Regions from separate parts of the Actinacidiphila sp. bgisy145 genome, predicted to be linked through region 1. Evidence: riboswitches for the same ligand, from Rfam matches in the RefSeq annotation. Region 1 holds a riboswitch; each other region holds the start of a gene.
What was found. A riboswitch is a leader RNA that binds a small molecule or an ion and turns the genes downstream of it on or off. The one in region 1 is predicted to bind S-adenosylmethionine.
Positions count from the first base shown of each region.

Region 2: linked by a shared signal. The riboswitch ahead of AC3ERT_RS16150 (putative leader peptide) and the one ahead of AC3ERT_RS06245 (aminotransferase class V-fold PLP-dependent enzyme) in region 1 are both predicted to bind S-adenosylmethionine.
Region 3: linked by a shared signal. The riboswitch ahead of thrC (threonine synthase) and the one ahead of AC3ERT_RS06245 (aminotransferase class V-fold PLP-dependent enzyme) in region 1 are both predicted to bind S-adenosylmethionine.

Region 1 covers NZ_JBYIRL010000005.1:471-3,764, reverse strand. Annotated here, with positions in the region: gene AC3ERT_RS06255 (rhomboid family intramembrane serine protease) at 1-293, shown strand, start outside; gene AC3ERT_RS06250 (Lrp/AsnC family transcriptional regulator) at 290-571, shown strand; gene AC3ERT_RS06245 (aminotransferase class V-fold PLP-dependent enzyme) at 635-2,002, opposite strand; SAM riboswitch class IV at 2,248-2,365, opposite strand; gene trpD (anthranilate phosphoribosyltransferase) at 2,449-3,294, opposite strand, start outside.
Region 2 covers NZ_JBYIRL010000015.1:142,310-145,603, reverse strand. Annotated here, with positions in the region: gene AC3ERT_RS16155 (LLM class flavin-dependent oxidoreductase) at 1-1,132, opposite strand, end outside; gene AC3ERT_RS16150 (putative leader peptide) at 1,429-1,572, opposite strand; SAM riboswitch class IV at 1,609-1,723, opposite strand; gene AC3ERT_RS16145 (amino acid ABC transporter permease) at 2,297-3,294, shown strand, end outside.
Region 3 covers NZ_JBYIRL010000048.1:9,796-13,089, reverse strand. Annotated here, with positions in the region: gene AC3ERT_RS31675 (ubiquitin-like small modifier protein 1) at 509-784, opposite strand; gene thrC (threonine synthase) at 781-2,097, opposite strand; SAM riboswitch class I at 2,116-2,247, opposite strand; gene AC3ERT_RS31665 (glucosyl-3-phosphoglycerate synthase) at 2,430-3,294, shown strand, end outside.

The DNA of each region.
Region 1 (3,294 bases):
CGATCTCCGGGGCCCTGGGCGCCTACCTCTACCTCTATCCCAGGGCCCGGGTGACCAGCCTGTTCCCGTTCCTGTTCTTCGTGCCGCTGCGCTTCCCGGCGTGGGTGGTGCTCGGCTTCTGGTTCGTGCTCCAGTGGCTGGCCGCGCAGACCGCGCAGGGCGGGCCCGGCGTCGCCTACCTCGCGCACGTGGTCGGTTTCGCCTTCGGCTTCCTGTGCGCATGGGTCTGCTACCGGCCACGGCGTAAGGTGAGCGTCGTCATCGCACCCACCCGAGGAGACGTCCAGCCGTGATCACCGCGATCGTGCTCATCAAGACCTCAGTGGACCAGATCCCCGAGATCGCCGAGTCGATCGCCGCACTGGAGCACGTCAGCGAGGTGTACTCGGTGACCGGGACCTACGACCTGGTCGCCCTGGTGCGGGTCGCCCGCCACGACGACCTCGCCGACATCATCCCCGGGCGCATCTCCAAGATCCCGGGTGTCGAGGTGACCGACACGCACGTGGCGTTCCGGACGTACTCCCAGCACGACCTGGAGGCCGCGTTCTCCATCGGGCTGGACTCCTAGCCGCCCGTACTCCTGGCTGCCCGTACTCCTGGCCGCCCGCGCCTTCGTGGAGCGCGCCGTCCGTCAGCGGACGGGGACGCAGCGGCCCGCCTCGGTGCGGTAGCTCCATGCGGCGCCCTCGCGGACGAGGGTGCCGACGGCCCCGAGGAAGCGGTCGATGTGCTCCTGGGGGGTGCCCGCGCCGAAGCTGACCCGGACGGCGTTCAGGGAGCGCTCACCGGGCTCGGCGTCGGGGGCGCCGCACTCCCCCGGCTCGTCCGGCTCCGTGTCCAGGAGGGTCCGCACCAGCGGGTGCGCGCAGAACAGCCCGTCCCGTACACCGATCCCGTACTCCGCCGAGAGCGCCGCCGCGAAGTGCGAGGAGTTCCAGCCGCGCACGACGAAGGAGAGCACGCCGACCCGGGCCGAGCCGGACCCGAACAGCGAGAGCACCCGCACCTCGGGGAAGGCGGCGAGGCCGTCCCGCAGCCGGGCGAGCAGTTCACGCTCACGGGTGACAAGGGTGTCGAAGCCCGCCTCGGTAAGCGCCTTGCACGCCGACGCGATGGCGTAGGCGCCGATCACGTTCGGCGAGCCTGCCTCGTGCCGGGCGGTGCCGGAGTGCCACTCCACGGACAGCTCGTCACCGGAGCGGGCGACCTTGCGGGTGGCGCCGCCCCCGGCGAGGTACGGCTCGGCGTCCCGCAGCCAGTCGGCCCGCCCGGCGAGCACCCCGGCGCCGAACGGCGCGTACAGCTTGTGCCCGGAGAAGGCCACCCAGTCGACGTCGAGCGCGGTGATGTCCACCGGGTGGTGCGGGGCGAGCTGGGCGGCGTCCAGCACGATCCGGGCGCCGTGCCGGTGTGCGGCGGCCGCCAGTTCGCGCACCGGCCAGATCTCGCCGGTGACGTTGGACGCGCCGGTCACACAGACCAGCTTCGGGCCCTTGGGGGCGCCGTGCAGCGCCACGTCCAGGGACGCGACGGCCTGCTCCGGGGTGCGCGGCGCGGGCAGATACACGACCTGCCCGCCCTCGACGCGCTGCCAGGGCAGCAGGGCCGCGTGGTGCTCGGTGTCGAAGACGTAGACGCGGGTCCCGGCCGGGAGGGCGGCGGCCAGCAGGTTGAGCGAGTCGGTGGTGGAGCGGGTGAAGACCAGCTCGTCGTCCGGGCGGCAGCCCAGGAACTCCGCGACGGTCTCGCGGCTCTGCTCGAACAGGTCGGTCGACAGTTGCGAGAGGTAGCCGGCACCGCGGTGCACGCTGCCGTAGTACGGCGCGTAGGCGGCGACGTCGTCCCACACCCGCTGGAGCGCGGGGGCGCTCGCGGCGTAGTCGAGCGCGGCGTACCCCACTTCCCCACCGGTGACGAGCGGCACCCGCACGTCCCGGCCGAGTACGGGCAGCGGGGCGGACGTACAGGTGGGGCAGTCGGCGTCGGCGCCTTCGCTGATGGCGGTGGCGGTGGCGGTGGCCCCGACCGTGCTCTTGGCGGTGCTGGTGGTGCTGGTGCGGGCGGCGGAGGTGGCGGCGGTGGTCAAGGCGAACTCCCGGCGGAAGGCAGGCGAAAGCACCACGAAGCGGCGGCCGGGAACGGCCGCGCGGACGGCGCGGTGCAGAGGTGATCGGGCGGAATTGCTGGTGGCAGAACCGGGGCCGACAGGCCCTAACGCATTCGCTTGCTCATGAAAGAACTCCCCAGTCCGGCTTGCTGTGAGCCTCGCTGCATCACAGCCTGGTCATCACCCGGGGCACCCCGCCTCGGACGGAGGGTTGCCGGACAGCGAGCCGGGGCCTTTGCGCTGTCACTCGTGACCTGGGACAAGATTGTGCCATACGGCGGCGCGGGCGCAAGACCCCGTCCGGAAAGTGGACGGCGCCGTGCGCCCGCGCCTCTTCGCTACGCCCGGGTCGCCGCCACCCAGCGCTCCAGTACGCCCTCCGCCGCGCCCGAGTCGATCGACTCCGCCGCCCGGACCAGGCCGGCGCTGATCCGCTCCTCCAGGGTGCCGCCGCCGGTGGCCCCCAACGCGGTCAGCGTCGCCGCGGAGTTGAGCAGCACCGCGTCCCGCACCGGCCCGCGCTCACCGGCGAGCAGCCGCCGGGCCACCTCCGCGTTGTACCCGGCCTCGCCGCCGCGCAGCGCCTCCACCGGCACCAGCTCCAGGCCGACGTCCCGCGGGTCGAACCCGGTGTGCTCCACCTTGCCGTCCTTGACCACCCACACCTGCGAGGTCGCGGTAGTGGTCAGCTCGTCCAACCCGTCGTCACCGCGGAACACCAGCGCCGACGAACCGCGTTCGGCGAGCACCCCGGCGAGGATCGGCGCCATCCGCAGGTCCGCGACGCCGGTCGCCTGCGCCCGCACCCGCGCCGGGTTGGTCAGCGGGCCGAGGAAGTTGAAGGGCGTCGCCACCCCCAACTCGCTGCGCGCGGCGGCCACATGGCGCAGCGCCGGGTGGAACCGGACCGCGAAGCAGAAGGTGATGCCCACCTCCACGGCGACCTCCGCGACGCGCCGCGCGGGCAGGTCGAGGTTCACGCCGAGCGCGGCCAGCACGTCGGACGCGCCGCTCTTGGAGGACGCGGACCTGCTGCCGTGCTTCACCACCCGCGCGCCGGTACCGGCCACCACGATCGCCGACATCGTGGAGATGTTCACGGAGTTCGACCGGTCGCCGCCGGTGCCGACCACGTCCACGGTCGGGCCGGGCACCTCGATCGTCGTCGCGTGCGCGTACATCGC
Region 2 (3,294 bases), on a different contig from region 1:
CGCGGAAGGCGCCGCGGCGCTGGAGTTCGGGCACCAGGTCGCGGCTGACGCGGGCCAGGTCGTAGGGCAGCGTCGCGGGGCGCAGCCGGAAGCCGGTCAGCCCGGTGGCGGCGAACTCCAGCAGCAGGTCGGCGAGTTCGGCGGCGGTGCCGGTGAAGACCAGGGCGTCACTGGCGTAGGGCGCGTCCAGTTCGGCGTCCAGCCGGGCGCGGCGCTCGGCGGCCCGGCCGGGCTCCTCGTCGAGGAAGACCACCAGGTCCGCGAAGACGTGCACGGTCTGGCCGCCCCGCCCGGCCTCCTCCTGCGCCTGGCGGATCTCGCCGACGACCGCGGCCGCCTGCCCGATGCCGTGCGGGGTGGTGAAGCCGAGGTCGGCGGAGGAGGCGACCAGGCGGAAGGGCTCGGTGCGGTGCGCGAGCGCGGCCACCAGCGGCTGGCCCTGCGGCGGGCGCGGGGTGATGGAGGGCCCCTTGACGCTGAAGTGCGGTCCCTCGAAGTCGATGTAGTGCAGCTTGTCGCGGTCGATGAAGCGGCCGGTGGCCACGTCGCGGATCTCCGCGTCGTCCTCCCAGCTGTCCCACAGCCGCCGCACCACCTCGACGTAGTCGGCGGCCTCGCCGAACAGCTCGGCCAGCAGCGCCCTGCCGTCCGGGGTTTCCAGCGCGTCGAGCGACAGCCCGGGCAGGGTGCGGCGGCCGAAGTGCGCGGCCTCGTCGGGCCGGGCGGACACCCGCACCTGGACCCCGGCGCGGCCGGTGCTGACGTAGTCGAGGGTGGCGATCGCCTTCGACAGGTGGAACGGCTCGGTATGGGTGACCACCGCGACCGGCAGCAGGCCGATGTGCCGGGTCAGCGGTGCGATCCGGGCGGCGGTCAGCACCGCGTCCAGCCGGCCTCGCACCTGGTCGGTCCGCTCGTCGGGGCCGGTGGGCAGGGACGACTGGAGGCCGAGGGAGTCCTCGATGGTGAGCAGGTCCAGCAGGCCGCGTTCGGCCTCGGCGGCCAGGTCGGCCCAGTAGCGCGCGGTGAACAGCTCGGCCGGCCGCGCGTCGGCCTCCCGCCAGGCGGCGGGGTGCCAGCCGGCGCCGTCGAGGGCGACCGCGAGGTGGAGGGGGGTGGTGGATCGGGACATGGACGTACCGCTTCCTGCTCGGACGGGCCGCGGGCGAACGGCCGGGGCATGGAGGTCGGGGTGTGGACGGATCGGGGTGCGTACGGATCGGAGTGCGTACGGGATCGGGTGCCTACGAGGGCGCCGGGCCGCGGGTCCCCTCCGCACGCGGCGGACCGGCGGCCGCGGGGCCGGCGGCGGGCAGGCCGGAGGGAACCGGACGGGCCCGCACCGGGAACGGCGTCGTCCCCGGGTGGGCCGGCGGAAGGACGGAGGATGCGCGCAGGGCGCCAGGGTGAAGCGGGGGTGGAGCGGGCTCAGCCGGCGGTACGCGGCAGCCGGGCCGTCGGTGTGCCCGGACACAGGGCGCCGGCGACGCGCTGGAGGTCGATGTGGCGGCGCGAGTACGTGACGAGGCCGGGTACGCCGGGGGGCGTCGACTGCTCGCTGTCGCCGCGCACTTCGCACCTCCCGCCTCGATCGGCTCACGCCTGCCGAGCTCGCGCTTGCCGAGCCGCCGTCGGCTCCGCCGGGTCGTCACCTGGAGCACCCCACCGCGACGGAGGGTTGCCGGTCAGCCGGCCAGGGCCTTGGTTGCTGACGCTCATGACCTGCAAGCACGGTAACTCGGTGCCGTGTTCGAACACAATCCCCCCTCGCCGGACGCGATCCGCGCCACATCCGGCGGGCGCCGAGGGGGATTGCCCGGCCGCCGCCCTGCGGTTAACGTGCTGAGGGCACGGGCCCGGTGTCACGCGGCCCGCCACGACCGGTGTCCGCGGTCGTACCACCGGCCGTCAGGCCCGGCGCCCACAGCGCCGAAGACAGCGAGGGGACGGGCATGGACGCAGACCGACGCGGCCTGGCGCAGTGTCCCCGCGGCTTCGCCCGGACCCGGGTGGTCCGGCGCCATGTCGACCTGCTCCGCGTGTGCAGCGCCCTGTGTCCGGGGACGCCCGCGGCCCGCTGACGGCCCGCCGCCGTTCCTTCCGCACCTCCCGCACCTCCCGCTTTCCCACCGCCGCGCCATCGGTGCCGCGGCCCACTCCCCCGGCGTGCGCGGCCGGCTGAACTCCCGCCCGCCCCTGCCCTCCTTCCCGGTGGCCCCGCCCGGCCGGCCGGCCCCGCGCGGGGCCGCCATGCCCGGATGCCGCCGCGCTCCCCGACGAGACGGGAACCCCGACGATGCCCCAGCACGACACCTCCGGGCCGGTCACCGCCGCCCCCGGCCACCCGCCGCCCCCGCCCGACCCGACCGCGCCCGGCAAACCCGCGGACGCGGGCCGGCCCGCGTCCGACCGGCCCACCACGTCCGCAGCCGATCAGCCCGCTGAGCCGAAATCCGACCGGCCGCCGTCCCCGGAGTTCCGCGCGCTGGACGTCCGCCCGGCCGACGCCTCGCTGCTCGCCGCCCGGATCGTGCCGCTGCGGCGGCCGGGGCAGTGGCTCTCGGCGGCGGTGCTGCTGGTGCTCTTCGCGATGCTCGTCCACACCCTGGCCACCAACCCGCGCTTCCAATGGCACGTGGTCGGCCACTACTTCCTCAGCTCCTCGATCCTGCACGGCCTCGAGCTGACCCTGTGGCTGACCGGCGCGGTGATGGCCAGCGGCTACCTGCTGGGGGTCGGCGTCGCCGCGATGCGGCTGTCGCGCAACCCCGTGCTGCGCGCGCTGAGCTTCGGCTACGTCTGGCTGGTGCGCTCGGTCCCGCCGCTCGTCCAACTGCTCTTCTGGTACGAACTGGCCTCGCTGTACCCGCGGTTGTCGGTGGGGGTGCCGTTCGGGCCGCAGTTCGCGGGCGTCTCGACCGCGCACCTGTTCAGCGGGGTGCTGGCCGCCTACGTCGGGCTGACGCTGGACGTGGCCGCGTTCTCCTCGGAGATCGTCCGCGGCGGCATCCTGTCGGTCGACCGCGGGCAGCGCGAGGCGGCGCGGGCGCTGGGGCTGGGCGAGGGGCGGATCTTCCGCCGGATCGTGCTGCCGCAGGCCATGCCCGCGATCATCCCCGCCTCCGGCAACCTGCTGATCGGCATGCTGAAGGCGACCTCGATCGTCAGCGTCATCGCGGTCCAGGACCTGCTGTACTCCAGCCAGTTGATCTACAACCAGAACTTCCTGATCATGCCGCTGCTGCTGGTCGCCACCCTCTGGTACGTCATCCTGACCACGCTGCTGTCGGTCGG
Region 3 (3,294 bases), on a different contig from region 1:
ACTCCCCTATTGCTGGCCCTATCGCGGCCCCGCACTTCGCGGGCCCGGGTCAGACCTCACCCGCCCGCGGAACCCGTGCCTTTGACAGGTGGGAACCCTGGGGGGCGTGCGCCGGAACGCGTCGACCGCGGCTGAATGTATCTGCACGGATGCCGTCTGCAACAGGTCAATCGGACGAGAATTCTGGGCGCGACCCATCGGAAATCGCCTGAGAAATAACGATAAGGCAGGGCAAGCCGGGCCGGACATAGCGGACGAAAAGGAGAATTCGCTCGTGAATTTGGCGATAAATCGCCGTGGCCGCGCCACACCTGGGGTCCATGCCACGGGATTGCCTACGGCAACTGTACAACTCTTCAACTACCGCTTCGGCACACGCATGCCCCGCTCACCCGAAGGGGTGAACGGGGCACAAACCGCCCGAATCCGGAACCGCCGCCCAACTCCCGTTGGGCGGCGGCCGGTTCACTCGGCGACCGGCGGGCAGATCCGGTGGCCGGCCGGAGGTTCAGCCGCCTGCGACCGCGGGAATGATCGAGACACTCGCGCCGTCCGGCACGACCGTCTCGAGCCCCTGGGAAAACCGCACGTCGTCGTCGTTGACATACACGTTCACAAAGCGGCGCAGCTTTCCCGCGTCGTCGAGCACGCGCGCCGAAATTCCCTTGTGATCGCGCTCCAGGGAGTCGATCACTTCGGCGAGGGTGGCACCCTCGGCCGGCACCTCGGCCTGGCCGCCGGTGTAGGTGCGGAGAATGGTGGGGATACGTACGGAAGCACTCATGCGAGGCCAGCCTCTCGGAATGCGGCAAGGGTCGGGCGGATGGTCGCGGTCGGCCCGGTGGTCGGCGCCACCGCGTCCAGGGTCTTCAGTCCGTCGCCGGTGTTGAGCACGACGGTCTCGGTGGCCGGGTCGAGCTGCCCGGACTCGATCAGCTTCTTCAGCACACCGACGGTCACCCCGCCCGCGGTCTCCGCGAAGATGCCCTCGGTCCGCGCCAGCAGCTTGATCGCGTCCACGATCTGCGCGTCGTCCACGTCCTCGACGGCCCCGCCGGTGCGCCGGGCGATGTCCAGCACGTACGGGCCGTCCGCGGGGTTGCCGATCGCCAGCGACTTGGCGATGGTGTCGGGCTTCACCGGCCGTACGACGTCGTGCCCGGCCTTGAAGGCCGTCGACACCGGGGAGCACCCCTCGGCCTGGGCGCCGAAGATCTTGTACGGCTTCTCCTCGACCAGGCCGAGCGCGATCAGCTCCTTGAGGCCCTTGTCGATCTTGGTGAGCTGGGAGCCGGACGCGATCGGGATGACCAGGTTGTCCGGCAGCCGCCAGCCGAGCTGCTCGGCGATCTCGTAGGCGAGCGTCTTGGAGCCCTCGCCGTAGTACGGGCGCAGGTTGACGTTGACGAAGCCCCAGCCCTCGCCGATCGGGTCGCCGATCAGTTCCGAGCAGAAGCGGTTCACGTCGTCGTAGCTGCCCTCGATGCCGACGAGTTCGCCGCCGTAGACCGCGGCCATCACGACCTTGCCGGCCTCCAGGTCGTGCGGGATGAAGACGCAGGAGCGCAGGCCCGCCCGGGAGGCGGCGGCGCCGACGGCGCCGGCCAGGTTGCCGGTGGAGGAGCAGGACAGCGTGGTGAGGCCGAAGGTGCGGGCGGCCTCCAGCGCGATCGCGACCACCCGGTCCTTGAAGGAGTGGGTGGGGTTGCCGGAGTCGTCCTTGACGTGCAGGCCGCCGGTGATGCCCAGTTCGCGGGCGAGGTTGTCGGCCTTGACGAGCTTGGTCCAGCCCGGGTTCAGGTTGGGCTTGTCGGCGACGTCGGCGGGCACCGGCAGCAGCGGGGCGTAGCGCCAGATGTTGGTCGGGCCGGCCTCGATCCGGGCGCGCAGCGCCTCGGGGTCACCGGTCGGCAGGTCGTAGGCCACTTCCAGTGGCCCGAAACACTCCAGGCACGCGAAGACCGGGCTCAGCGGGTAGCGGGTGCCGCACTCCCGGCAGGACAGCGCGGCGGCCGGGCCGAACGGTGCGGGGGCGGCGTCGGCACCTTGGGTGCCGGCAGCGGAGTCGGTGGTGCTTGCGACGGTTTGCGCAGCCATGACAGGCGAGGCCCTTTCTCCTCATCTTCCTCGCACGCGGGCGCGTCACGAGACGGAATTGGCACCTTCCCCACCGTGCGTGACCTCGCGGTCGGCGGGAGGGTTGCCGGGGCTTCTACGGGCCGTTCCCTCTGCCCCTCTGGATGAGCGGTATGGCGACCGGGTCGGTACGGACCGGGCCCGTCGCATTTGTGCGCGTCACGCCCCCGGCATGCGGTGGCGTCACGCGTTGTTCAAGACTGTAACCGACACAGGTGACGGTTGAGGTAGCCGTCCGCACCGCGAGATGGATCACATGCCCGGTCCGGGGCGTGCCGAGGGAGAGGACTCACGTGCTCGACGAGGTGGAGCGCTGGCTGCGCCGCCGGTCCTGGTCGGCCGCCCAGCGGCCGCTTGACCTGCTGCTCGCCGCCAAGCGCGCGGCCGGCGACCGGGGCACGGTCAGCGTGGTGCTGCCGGCGCTGGACGAGGAGGCGACCGTCGGCGCGATCGTGGCGGCGATCCGCCGCGACCTGATGTCCGCCGCGGCGCCGCTGGTGGACGAGGTGGTCGTGGTCGACTCCGGCTCCACCGACCGCACGGCCGCGGTCGCCGCCGGGGCCGGGGCCCGCGTGGTCGGGCGGGACGCGATCCTGCCCCGGCTGCCGGCCCTGCCCGGCAAGGGCGAGGTGCTGTGGCGGTCGCTACTGGTCACCCGCGGCGAGATCGTCTGCTTCGTCGACGCCGACCTGCGGGAGTTCGACGCCCGTTTCGTCTCCGGGATCGTCGGGCCGCTGCTCACCGACCCCGCGGTGCAGCTGGTCAAGGCGATGTACGACCGCCCGCTGGAGACCGGCGGCACCGTGGTGCCCGCCGGCGGCGGCCGGGTCACCGAACTCGTCGCCCGCCCGCTGCTCAACCTGCACTGGCCGCAGCTGGCCGGCTTCGTCCAGCCGCTCGGCGGGGAGTACGCCGCCCGCCGCTCGCTGCTGGAGCGGCTGCCCTTCCCGGTCGGCTACGGCGTCGAACTCGGCATGCTGATCGACGCGTTGGGGCTCGTCGGGCTCGACGGGCTCGGGCAGGTCGATGTCGGGGTGCGGCACCACCGGCACCAGGACGGCCAGGCGCTCGGGCGGATGGCCGCCGCGATCTACCGCACAGCCCAGGTCCGGCTCGCCCGCGGCCAGCTGGTCCGCCCGCACCTCACGCAGTTCGGCC